2 regions of the Gordonia sp. Z-3 genome follow, and region 2 is predicted to be linked to the other one. Evidence: predicted binding sites of a transcription regulator. Region 2 holds the regulator's gene; the other holds the start of a gene.

Region 1 (5,975 bases), on a different contig from region 2:
AGACGAGGACGAAGGCGAACAGGGTGCCGATGTTGACCATCTGCTCGAGTGTCTCGATGGGGAACACCGCCGCGATCACCGCGACGATTCCGCCGACGAGCATCGTGATGCGAATCGGATTGCCGGACTTGTTGGTTGTGCCCCACGACCGGGGGACGAGCCCGTCGCGGGACATCGCGAACAGCACCCGTGTCTGCCCCAGCATCATCACCATCACGACGGTGGTCAGGCCGGCCAGTGCGCCGACGTTGATCGCTGTCTGCGCCCAGGTCACCCCGTGGTACTCGAATGCGGTTGCCAGGGTGGCCGTGCCGTCGTCGACGAGTGGTCCGTCGGTGCGCAGCTGTTGATAACTGACCATGCCGGTGAGGACGACGGTGACGGCCACGTAGAGGACGGTGACGATGGCCAGCGAGCCCAGAATGCCCCGGGGAATGGACTTCTGCGGATTCTTGGTCTCCTCGGCGGTGGTCGCCACGACGTCGAACCCGATGAAGGCAAAGAACAGCAGGCTGGCGGCGGCCAACAGGCCGTACCAGCCGTAGTCGCTGCCGTGGGAGCCGCTGAGCAGCGAGAACAGCGTCTGCTGCAGACCGGCCCCGCTCTCGGTGTTCGCCTCCGTCGGTGGGACGAAGGGCCGGTAGTTGTCGGTGTTGATGAAGAAGGCGCCGACGATGATGACCAACAGCACCACCGCCACCTTGATGGCGGTGACGATCGCCGATACCCGCGACGACAGTTTGACGCCGAAGGCCAGCGTCAGCGTGATGGCACCGATGATCACCACCGCGCCCAGATCCAGGCTGACACCGCCGATCTCGACCGTGGTCGCAGTGCCGAGGAAGTCGGCCAGATACAGTGACCACCCCTTGGCCACCACCGAACTGGCCAGAGCGAACTCGAGGATCAGGTCCCACCCGATGATCCAGGCGATGAACTCGCCGAACGTGGCGTAAGAGAAGGTGTAGGCGCTGCCGGCGACCGGGACCGTCGAGGCGAACTCCGCGTAACACAAGGCCGCCAGGCCGCAGGCGACGGCGGCGAGGACGAAGGCCAGCGACACCGATGGTCCGGCGACGTCACCGGCCGTGCGGGCCGTGAGGGTGAAGATGCCGGCACCGATGACGACCGCGACACCGAAGGTCGTCAAATCCCGCGTGGTCAGGTCCTTGCGTAATCGACTGCGCGGCTCATCGGTTTCGGCGATCGACTGCTCGACCGACTTCGTCCGCCATATGCCGACTCCGGGCATGGTGTCTCCTCAATGCGAGTTGTGCTCGCGCAGTGTGCATCCGGCTGCCGGGAACTCCCGCTTGTGGCGGTCGGCCGGGGTGCGCGGGATCGGTGTCCGCGGGCTGCGCCCCGGCCTGTCAGGTGAGTGCCGGCATTGCCCGCCATGCAAGCAGTGTGATGTGGCACACGCCAGATGAAGACGCGAAATCCGGGTCAGGACGCAAAGATCGTCGTATTGACCGGCTTCGTGTGGAAATTTCTTGCGCGCAGAGTCGTGACGACGCTCGCCGGGTGCCGTTGGTGCGTCGTCACCGATGCCACGAGCCGAGCACGATCATCGTCTTCGTCCCGGTCGCCTTGCCGCCCCGACGTAGATGGTTGATGACCTGCTGCAGGTGGCTGTGGTCGCGGGCGCGCACCTTCACCAGCATGTCGGGGTCGCCGGCGATCGTGTAGACGGCCTCCACCTCGGGTATCTCCGTCATCGCCTGCATCATCTCCTCGGGTTGCGACGTGCCCACGTAGCGCACCTCGGTGAAGGCATGCACCGGCCAGCCGAGTGCCGTCTGGTCGATCGTGGCGGTGAATCCGGTGATCACCTGCTGGGCACGTAACCGATCGACTCGGCGCTTGGTCGCTGCGACGGACAGATTGACCCGGCCGGCCAGCTCCGAGAAGGTGGCGCGGCCGTCCTCGGACAGCAAGGCCAGCAGGGCCAGATCAACATCATCGAGATCGACCATGCGCAACAATTTATCGAAAGCGCTCTCCCGGTGATAAACGTTTGCGTCACGAGGGTCAGTTCGCGCCAAGTCCTTGCGGCCGCATTTCGGTCGGTCATAGCGTCGGGCGCCATGACCACAACCTTCGCAGCATCCGACTTGACCGCCGAACTCCACCAGCGCGATTTCGAACAGCTCGTCATCTGCCGAGATCCCGAGGTGGGACTGGAATCGGTTATCGCCGTACATGATACGACGCTTGGGCCATCGCTGGGCGGTGTGCGGATGCGTCGCTATCCGTCTCGGGCGGCCGCGGTGGCGGATGCGATGGATCTCGCCCAGGCGATGACCTACAAGGCCGCGCTCGCCGGAGTGCCGCTCGGCGGCGGCAAGAGTGTGATCAACGCCGATTCGCGCGTGGCCAACCGTGACGAGGTCTTGATCGCTCACGCCAAATATGTTGCGGCATTGAATGGTCGCTATATCCCGGCACTCGACATGGGCACGTCGGTGCGCGATCTGGAGCTGATCGGACGTCACGTCCCGGTGGTGTGCGCGCAGCGCGGCGACCCGTCCTACTTCACCGCGCGTGGCGTGGTGCGCAGCATCGAGGTCGCGCTGGAGGCCTGTGGTCGATCCGTCGCGGGCAGTCGCGTGGCGATCCAGGGGCTGGGGAATGTCGGTCTGCACGTCGCCCGGATGCTGTGTGCTGCCGAAGTGGAGGTGCTCGCCGCCGACATCGATCCGGTACGGGTGCACGACGCGGTCGACGAACTCGGGGTCACCGCCACGGATTTGGCCGACATTCTGTTTGCCGACGCCGATGTGCTGGCACCATGCGCCGCCGGCGGGGTCATCGACGAGCATGCGGTCCCCCGGTTGCGGGCTTCGGCACTCGTCGGTGCCGCCAACAACATGCTCACGACCCCGGCGCTCGCCCGCGATCTGCGCGAGCGTGGCATCGTGCACGTCCCCGACTTCGTCGCCAACGCCGGTGGGCTCATCGCGGTAGAAGCCGAACTCCGCGACGACGAGAGCGGCCTCGCCGACCGCGTCGATGCCATCGCGGACACGGCCCGCGACATGGTGAACCGTTCGGAGCGAAACGGTGTCGACGTGGTGAGCGCGGCGCTGTCGATGGCCACCGAGATCATCGAGGGCAATCGCAAGTATCGGCCGTGGTTCCGCGCGTAGTGTCACAGCGGTGACCGAACCGCTGCTGGTGGATGTGCGTGACGGTGCCGCACTGGTGACTCTCGATCGGCCGCAGGCGCGCAACGCGCTCAGCCCGGATCTGGCCGATGGCCTGAGCGCGGCACTGCGCCGACTCGACGCGGACGACGCCGTTCGGGCGATCGTGCTCACCGGTGCCGACCCGGCATTCTGCGCGGGACTCGACCTCAAGAGCCTGGCCGCCGACGGACCCGCCTACCTCGAGGCCATCCGCGAGTCGAACTGCATCCGGCTGGTTGGTGAGCTCGCCACACCCGTGGTGGGTGCGGTAAATGGTGCGGCATTCACCGGGGAAGTGGTGGATGCGGCCCTGGCATTGCGCATCGGCCTGGTGACCGAGGTCGTCGCACACGAGGATCTGCTGGGACGCGCATGGGACCTCGCACGGCGGATCGCTGATGCCGACGGTGAGATGATGCGGTCGGTCAAGCGGATCTACGACGCGGGCTGGGATGCGACAACCGGGGCGGCCCTCGATGTGGAAGGGGAGTTGGCAGCGGCGGCGGCGCCGGAGTGGTCGGCGCTGGAAGCGAATCGACAACAGGTCATGGCACGCAACCGGGCGCAGTTGTGAGTGTTGGGGCGGCCGCCTATCGCTCTCCGCAAGCGCCTACTCCTCGCGCCCGTGGACGTGTCCTGCGTCACCGATGAAGCTCAAGTTGAGTGAAATAGACTCAAGTTTGTTGGCGTTACACCTCTCGTATGGCTCATACTTGAGCCTGTTGGACTAAAGAGAGAAAGGTACACGCCCGTGGACAGCTTCAACCCGACCACCAAGACGCAGCAGGCCCTGAGCGCTGCTGTGCAGGCGGCGGCCTCTGCTGGTAATTCCGACGTGCGCCCGGCCCACATCCTGGTGGCCCTGCTCGATCAGTCCGACGGCATCGCCGCGCCGCTGCTCAAGGCGGTCGGGGTGGACCCGTCGACGGTTCGTTCGCAGGCTCAGGCACTGGTGAACCGAGCGCCGACGGTGTCCAGCGCGAGCGCGCAGCCGCAGCTCTCCCGCGAGTCGATCGCGGCAATCAGTGCAGCTCAGCAGCTCGCCGGTGAGCTCGACGACGAGTACGTGTCGACCGAGCACATCCTGGTCGGGCTGGCCACCGGAGACTCGGAGGTCGCCAAGCTGCTGGCCAACGCCGGCGCGACCCCGCAGACCCTGCGGGATGCGTTCGTCTCGGTGCGCGGTAGTGCCCGCGTGACCAGCGAGGACCCGGAGTCGACATATCAGGCGTTGGAGAAGTACTCCACCGACCTGACCGCGGCCGCCCGTGAGGGCAAACTCGACCCGGTCATCGGACGTGACACCGAGATCCGCCGCGTGGTGCAGGTACTGAGCCGCCGCACCAAGAACAATCCGGTGCTCATCGGTGAACCCGGCGTCGGCAAGACGGCCATCGTCGAGGGGCTGGCGCAGCGCATCATCGCCGGCGACGTCCCTGAATCGCTCCGCAACAAGACGGTCATTTCCCTGGACATGGGTTCGATGGTGGCCGGTGCCAAGTACCGCGGTGAGTTCGAGGAACGCCTCAAGGCGGTGCTCGACGAGATCAAGGGATCGGCCGGTCAGGTCATCACCTTCATCGACGAGCTGCACACCATCGTCGGCGCCGGTGCGACCGGCGACTCCGCGATGGACGCCGGAAACATGATCAAGCCGATGCTCGCCCGCGGCGAGCTGCGGTTGGTCGGCGCGACGACGTTGGAAGAGTATCGCCAGCACATCGAGAAGGACGCCGCGCTCGAACGCCGCTTCCAGCAGGTCTACGTCGGCGAGCCGTCGGTGGAGGACACCATCGGCATCCTGCGCGGACTCAAGGATCGTTACGAGGTGCACCACGGTGTGCGCATCACCGACTCCGCGCTGGTGTCGGCGGCGACGCTGTCCGATCGCTACATCACCTCGCGCTTCCTGCCGGACAAGGCCATCGACCTGGTCGACGAGGCCGCGTCGCGCCTGCGGATGGAGATCGATTCGCGTCCGGTCGAGATCGACGAGGTCGAGCGCATCGTGCGCCGGCTCGAGGTCGAGGAGGTCGCCCTGCAGAAGGAGACCGACGAGGCCTCGAAGGAGCGCCTGGAGAAGCTGCGCGGCGAACTCGCCGACCAGAAGGAGAAGCTCAACGAACTCTCGGCTCGCTGGCAGTCGGAGAAGACCGCCATCGATGCTGTGCGCGACGTCAAGGAGGAGCTGGAACGGCTTCGCGGAGAAGCGGATCGCGCCGAGCGCGAAAGCGATCTCGGCCGTGCCGCCGAACTGCGCTACGGCCGGATCCCGGGCCTCGAAAAGGAACTGGCGGCCGCGCTGGAGAAGACCGGCACCGATCCCGGCCAGGACGTGATGCTGCAGGAGGAGGTCGGACCCGACGATGTGGCGCAGGTCGTGTCGTCGTGGACCGGAATCCCCGCCGGCCGCATGCTGGAAGGTGAGACCGCCAAGCTGCTGCGCATGGAAGATGAACTCGGACAACGGGTCATCGGCCAGAAGGACGCCGTGCAGGCGGTGTCGGATGCGGTCCGTCGCGCCCGCGCCGGGGTGGCCGATCCGAATCGTCCGCTGGGCTCGTTCATGTTCCTCGGCCCCACCGGTGTCGGTAAGACCGAGCTGGCCAAGGCCCTGGCCGAGTTCCTGTTCGACGACGAACGTGCGATGGTCCGCATCGACATGAGCGAGTACGGAGAAAAGCACAGCGTCGCACGGCTCGTCGGCGCGCCTCCCGGCTATGTCGGGTATGAGGCGGGCGGTCAGCTGACCGAGGCGGTGCGGCGTCGGCCGTACACGGTGGTGCT
Region 2 (5,975 bases):
CGGCATCGTGCACGTCACCGCGAAGGACAAGGGCACCGGCAAGGAGAACTCCATCCGCATCCAGGAGGGCTCGGGCCTGAGCAAGGACGAGATCGACCGGATGATCAAGGACGCCGAGGCACACGCCGACGAGGACCGTCAGCGTCGTGAAGAGGCAGAGACCCGCAACCAGGCCGAGTCGCTGGTGCACCAGACCGAGAAGTTCCTCAAAGACAACGAGGACAAGGTTCCCGGCGAGGTGAAGGACAAGGTCAACGCGGCCATCTCCGAAGCGCAGGAGGCGTTGAAGGGCACCGACATCGCGGCCATCAAGTCCGCGGTGGAGAAGCTCTCGACCGAGTCCCAGGAGATGGGTCAGGCGATCTACGCCGCGTCGGCCGCCGAGTCGCCCAACGGTGAGGCGCCGCAGGGTGACAACGCCGGTGGCGACGATGTCGTGGACGCCGAGGTCGTCGACGAACCGTCCTCCTCCGGAGACAACAAGTGACCGCAGGTGAGCCGGAAGGCGTCCAGGAGCAGGAACCGGTCACGGTGACCGATCGTCGTCGCATCGACCCGGAGACGGGCGAGGTGCGCGAGGAGCCGGCCGCCGGGCCCGGCCCTGCGGAGGCCGAACCCGTCGCCGATCCGCAGGCCGACGGCGAGCCGGAGGTGAGTGATCTCGCCGACGAGCGCGTCGCCGAGCTGACGGCAGATCTGCAGCGGGAGCGTGCCCAGTTCGCCAACTTCCGGCGGCGTGCCGCAGAAGAGAAGCAGGGCTCGGTCCTCTACGGCAAGCAGCTGCTCATCGACAAACTGCTGCCGGTGCTCGACGATCTCGATCGTGCCCGCCAGCACGGTGACCTCGACGAGGGGCCGCTACGCAGCGTGGCCGACAAACTCGTCGCCGCGCTGTCGGCCGAGGGCCTCACCACGTTCGGTGCGCCGGGCGATGTGTTCGACCCGGAACTGCACGAGGCCGTCCAGCACGACGGTGATGGGGCCGAACCCGTCATCGGCGCCGTCTATCGCACCGGCTACCGGCTCGGCGAGAAGGTGATCCGTCACGCGATGGTCACGGTCACCGATCCGTCGGACGTACCGAGCGATGCGGCCGAACAGACTGGTGCACAATAAGCGCACCGACGACGGGCCACGAAGGGTTGTGCACGGCAATCCTTCGTGGCCCGCTCCACACAACTTCATCCAGACAACTGAGATATCGAAGGAGGTGACGTCTGGTGGCTCCACAACGGGAGTGGTTGGAACACGACTTCTACAAGGACCTGGGCGTTGCTTCTGACGCTTCGGCTGAAGAGATCAAGAAGGCCTACCGGAAGCTCGCCCGCGAACTCCATCCGGACGCGAACCCGGGCGACACCGCGGCCGAAGAACGCTTCAAGCGGGTGTCCGAAGCACACAGCGTGCTGGCCGATCCAGAGAAGCGCAAAGAATACGACGAGACCCGCGCGATGTTCGCCGGTGGGCGATTCCGTGGCGGGGGCAATGGCTTTCCCGGCGGTTTCTCGGGAGGCGGTGGAACGCACTACACGACGACGCCGGGGGCCGACTTCAACATCGGTGACCTGTTCGGCGGTGGTGGTGGCGCCGGCGGCGAGTCGGCGGGCGGTTTCGGCGACCTATTCGACGGGCTGTTCAATCGCGGTCCGCGAACCTCCACGGCGACGCGGCCCAAGCGAGGCAACGACCTCGAGACCGAGACGACCCTGACGTTCAAGGATGCCGCGACCGGCACGACCGTACCGCTTCGGGTGACCAGCCCGGCGCCGTGCACCACCTGCCACGGCAGTGGTGCCAAACCGGGTACCAGTCCGCGCGTCTGCCCGAACTGCAACGGGTCCGGATTCGTCAGCCGCAACCAGGGCGCGTTCGGGTTCAGCGAACCGTGCCAGGACTGCCAGGGCACCGGGTCACGGATCGACGATCCGTGCACCGACTGCGACGGCAGTGGCGTGAAGGTGCGCGCCCGCACCATCAACGTGCGTATCCCGGCGGGCGTCGAGGACGGACAGCGTATCCGGCTGGCCGGCCAGGGCGAGGCAGGTCGCCGCGGTGCCCCGTCGGGTGACCTGTACGTGGTGGTTCACGTGACCGCGGACAAGGTGTTCACCCGCAGCGGCAACGACCTGAAGGTGCAATTGCCGGTCAGCATCTCCGAACTGGTGCTCGGGGCCACCGTGTCGGTGCCGACCCTCGACGGCAGCGTCGGGGTCAAGATTCCCGCCAACACCAGCGACGGGCGCACCCTGCGCGTGCGCGGACGAGGTGTGCCGAAACGTTCGGGTGGGGCGGGCGACCTGTTGGTGACGGTGAAGGTCGCCGTGCCGCCGAAGCTCGACGACGACGCGGTCGAGGCCATGCGTCGATATGCCGCCGCGGAGAAGGCCGCCGGATTCGATCCGCGCGCCGGTTGGGGGCGATGATGGTGGCCGGTAACCACGAACGCAACAAGTTCGACGGGGAAGCCGCCGCGACCTTCATGATCTCGGTCGCGGCGGAATTGGCCGGCATGCACGCCCAGACGCTGCGGACCTATGACCGGCTCGGACTGGTCACGCCGCAGCGCACCACCGGCGGTGGTCGGCGGTACTCCGCACGCGACGTCGAGGTGCTGCGCGAGATCCAGCGCCTGTCGCAGGAGGAGGGCGTCAACCTCGCCGGCATCAAACGCATCATCGATCTGGAGAACCAGGTCGACGCCCTGCAGCAGCGCATCCGCGAGCTGCAATCCGAAGTCGACAGCGGCGCGGCTCGTAGGGGCGGCGAGCTGGTGCCGGTGCCGCGGACCAGCGCACTGGTGGTGTGGCAGCCCCGCCGCAAGCGCAAGACCGACTGATCGGCACCTAGGCCCACCCGTTACCCTGACTCGGGACAAAAGCGTCGTTGTAGACAGGACGAGGACATGGCCGAGACCAGAAGCGCCCAGTACGGGGGCGGTTCGAACTCGGACGGATCGGTCCTCGGGATCTCCGTGGTCGAGGATCGGGTCGCCTCCGTGGTGCGCGGTGCCGACGGTGACATCATCGCCAGCAACCTCGTCGACCTTCCGGATCCGTCGGCGCAGAGCGCCGAGAACGCCATCCACGAACTCGTCGACTCGGTGCCGTACGAGATCAATCGCATCGGTGTCGCCTGCGCCCGACCCGCCACCCAGAGCTACCTGCAGGCCAATCTGGCGCCGGGTACGTCGCGGCCGGCCTGGTACGACAAGGTGGCCGTCACCGACATGCCGGCGGCGTTGGCAGAGGTGGCCCGGACTGCCGCATCCGGTACCGGGATCGTCGCTGCGATTGATCTGGATCGTGACGCCGTCCCGTCGCCGGGTTCGTCGGTCGTCAACCTCGATTCGGCAACCGGCGAGGTCCTTGGAACGGCCGAGTTCGCGTACGGGTCGCCCGGCCCGGTCACCGATCCCGCCCATGCGGGCGCTGTCGCCGACGCGGTGATGGCGGCACCCGGAGGGTCTGCCGTCACGTCGGTGGTTCTCACCGGCCCCGGCGCCGAGGTGGCCGGAACGTCGGCGGCTCTCGAGTATGCGCTGGCGCGACCGGTCACTGTCGTTGATCAACCGGCGCTCGCGGCGGCGGTCGGCGCGGCGGTGTTGGCGCTGCGGCCGGGGGCGGTTGTGCGTACCCCGTCGACGCGTCGCTGGTGGCTCATCGGCGCGGCGATGGCGGCGGCACTGGCCCTCGGTGCGATTGCGGCGTCCGCGGTGTTCGCCGGTGTGGACGCCACCGAAGAGGAGCCGACACCAACTACGACGGTCACCGAGACCGCAGAAGCGTCGACGGTGACCCGCACCGCTGCGCCGGTCACCGAGGTCCGCACCCGCGTCGCCACCACAACGGTGACCGAATCGCGCGATGCCACGAGCACCACGACGGAGACCGAAACCGAGACGGAGACGTCGACGGAGACCGAGACGGTCACCGAGCAGCCGACTGAGACGGTCACCGAGACGACCACCGTGTCCGTCGCCGGTCAGACTCCCGGCCCGTAGGTCCGAGTCTTTCGTCAGACCACGGGGTCGTGCTGGATGAGGCTCGCCCGAGCACCTGCGATGAGCATTCGCCGGCGAGTCGCCTCGATCATCTTCGCCGATCCGGCGATGAGCACCTGGTGCTCGTCCCACGGGCCGGCGGCTGCGGCGACATCGGCGAGGGTGCCGATGTGGTGCTCGATGTCCAGCGCTTCGGGGGTGGCCACCGCGGTGATCCACCACGGATCGGTGGTCTCTTCGGAAACCGCGGTGACGCGCAGCCAAGGGTTGGTCGCCGCAATTCGACGCAATACGACGAGGTCGTAGAGTTCGCCCGGATAGCGCATGCCGTAGAAGATGTGGGTAGGCGGAGTATCGGCGCGCTTGGACATTTCGATGAGCAGCGCCCGCAGCGGCGCCAGGCCGGACCCGCCGGCCACCATCACCACCGGGCGGTCCGGTTCGATGTGCAGGGTGCCGTGCCCTTGTGCGAAATGCCAGACGTCGCCGACCCGCGTCTCGCCGACGATGGCGCAGCTCACAGTGCCGCCTTGCACGCCCCGCACGTGAAACTCCAGCTCACCGCGCGGGTTGGGCGGGATCGCCGGCGACAGACTTCGCCACGCTTTCGGGCGCTGCGGAATCTGCACCTCGAGGTACTGGCCGGGGGCGAACCGTAGAGGTGCCTTGGACAGCAGCCGCACCACCGCGAGGTCGCGGGTGATGCGGAACTTCTCCACCACCTCCGCCGACCAGAGCGCCGGGAACGGCGCTGTCTCGGCGGCGCCGCGCATCACGCCGGTGGTCAGCATCATCGCCTGGGTTACCGTCTGGGCGGTTTCGTCATCCCAGTAGTCACCCAGCAGCGATGCGAACTCGGCGATCAGTGCCCGATAAATGACACCGTAGTGCTCGGGGCGGACTCCGAATTTGCGGTGATCACGGCCGAGTTGGGCGAGGAACTCCACGAGCTCGGGGTGGCCATCTGCCTGCGGAATCACGTCGAGGACGTGGTCGATGACCCGGAAGAACGCATCGCGCTGACCGGACATGACCGCCGGGAACAGTTCGCGAAGATCGGGATCGATGGCGAACATGCGCGTGTAGATGTTGGCCGAGAACCGGTCGGGGTCGCGGTTGATCAGCTCGCGGAGCTGGTGGAGGACGTGTCGCGAATGATTGGCCACGGGCCGGTCACCTCCCCTGAGCGTGTCGCATGGTCGGCGGGATCGATGCCCGCCCCAGAGAGCCTAGCGGTCCATCGACGGCGACTTGCGATCGATCAATCGATGTCGGGTTCGCGACGACTGTGGCAACCTCGGGTACGTGAGCTCGCTCGATGGTGTTGTCAGGGGAATTGTCGACGCTCATCTGCACCAGTGGAATCCGCGGAGCACGCCGTGGGCGGCGAATCGGCTCTCGCGGCTGTATCGGTTCGTGCCCGCATTCGGCGACCGGGTTTTCCCGATGGTGGTGTCGCAGGCCGACCGGGAGTACGTTCTCACCCCGAGCACCGTCGCGCGCGTGTACGAGCCTATGCAGTACCTGGCCGACACCTCCCCGGTCTTCAAGACCGCCGGTGTGCGGGTGGACACCGTGGTGCACATGGAGTCGCACTGGCGCGGCGACGAGACCGCCGGCCGCGTCGACACTCCCGCGGGGAGGTCGGCCGTCGAGGAGACGCGGTACGTGACGACCCTGCCGTTCGGTGCGGATTCGTTGCCTCAACTGGGTGCGATCGTTGCCCACGCCGACCCGCGGGCCGAGCGTTTCGCCGAACTCATCGACGAACATGCCGCCTTGACCGACCGACTTCGTGGCATTCGGTGGATCACCACCCGTCACCCAGACCCCAAGATCCGCAATGGGGCCGATGCTGATGGCATCTTGTCCTCCCCGTCGTTCTTGAAGGGCTTCGCCGAGGTTGCCGACCGACGCCTGGTGTTCGACGCGTTCGTCTACTCTCATCAGCTCTACGACGTGGTGACTCTGGTGC

The links. Region 2 encodes HspR, which represses chaperone genes until heat shock. Its sites were predicted from a motif close to ANNTGAGTNNNNNNNACTCANNT; they were not measured.
Region 1: the regulator HspR is predicted to act here: its motif matches at 3,846-3,868, upstream of clpB (ATP-dependent chaperone ClpB).

What each region holds. Positions count from the first base shown of each region.
Region 1 is NZ_JAZARS010000014.1:127,292-133,266, reverse strand. Features, by position in the region: gene VX037_RS16880 (APC family permease) at 1-1,252, opposite strand, end outside; gene VX037_RS16875 (Lrp/AsnC family transcriptional regulator) at 1,542-1,976, opposite strand; gene VX037_RS16870 (Glu/Leu/Phe/Val family dehydrogenase) at 2,088-3,149, shown strand; gene VX037_RS16865 (enoyl-CoA hydratase-related protein) at 3,160-3,762, shown strand; gene clpB (ATP-dependent chaperone ClpB) at 3,940-5,975, shown strand, end outside.
Region 2 is NZ_JAZARS010000015.1:37,227-43,201, reverse strand. Features, by position in the region: gene dnaK (molecular chaperone DnaK) at 1-487, shown strand, start outside; gene grpE (nucleotide exchange factor GrpE) at 484-1,116, shown strand; gene dnaJ (molecular chaperone DnaJ) at 1,221-2,423, shown strand; gene VX037_RS17270 (heat shock protein transcriptional repressor HspR) at 2,420-2,836, shown strand; gene VX037_RS17265 (hypothetical protein) at 2,903-4,000, shown strand; gene VX037_RS17260 (FAD-binding oxidoreductase) at 4,015-5,166, opposite strand; gene VX037_RS17255 (amidohydrolase family protein) at 5,306-5,975, shown strand, end outside.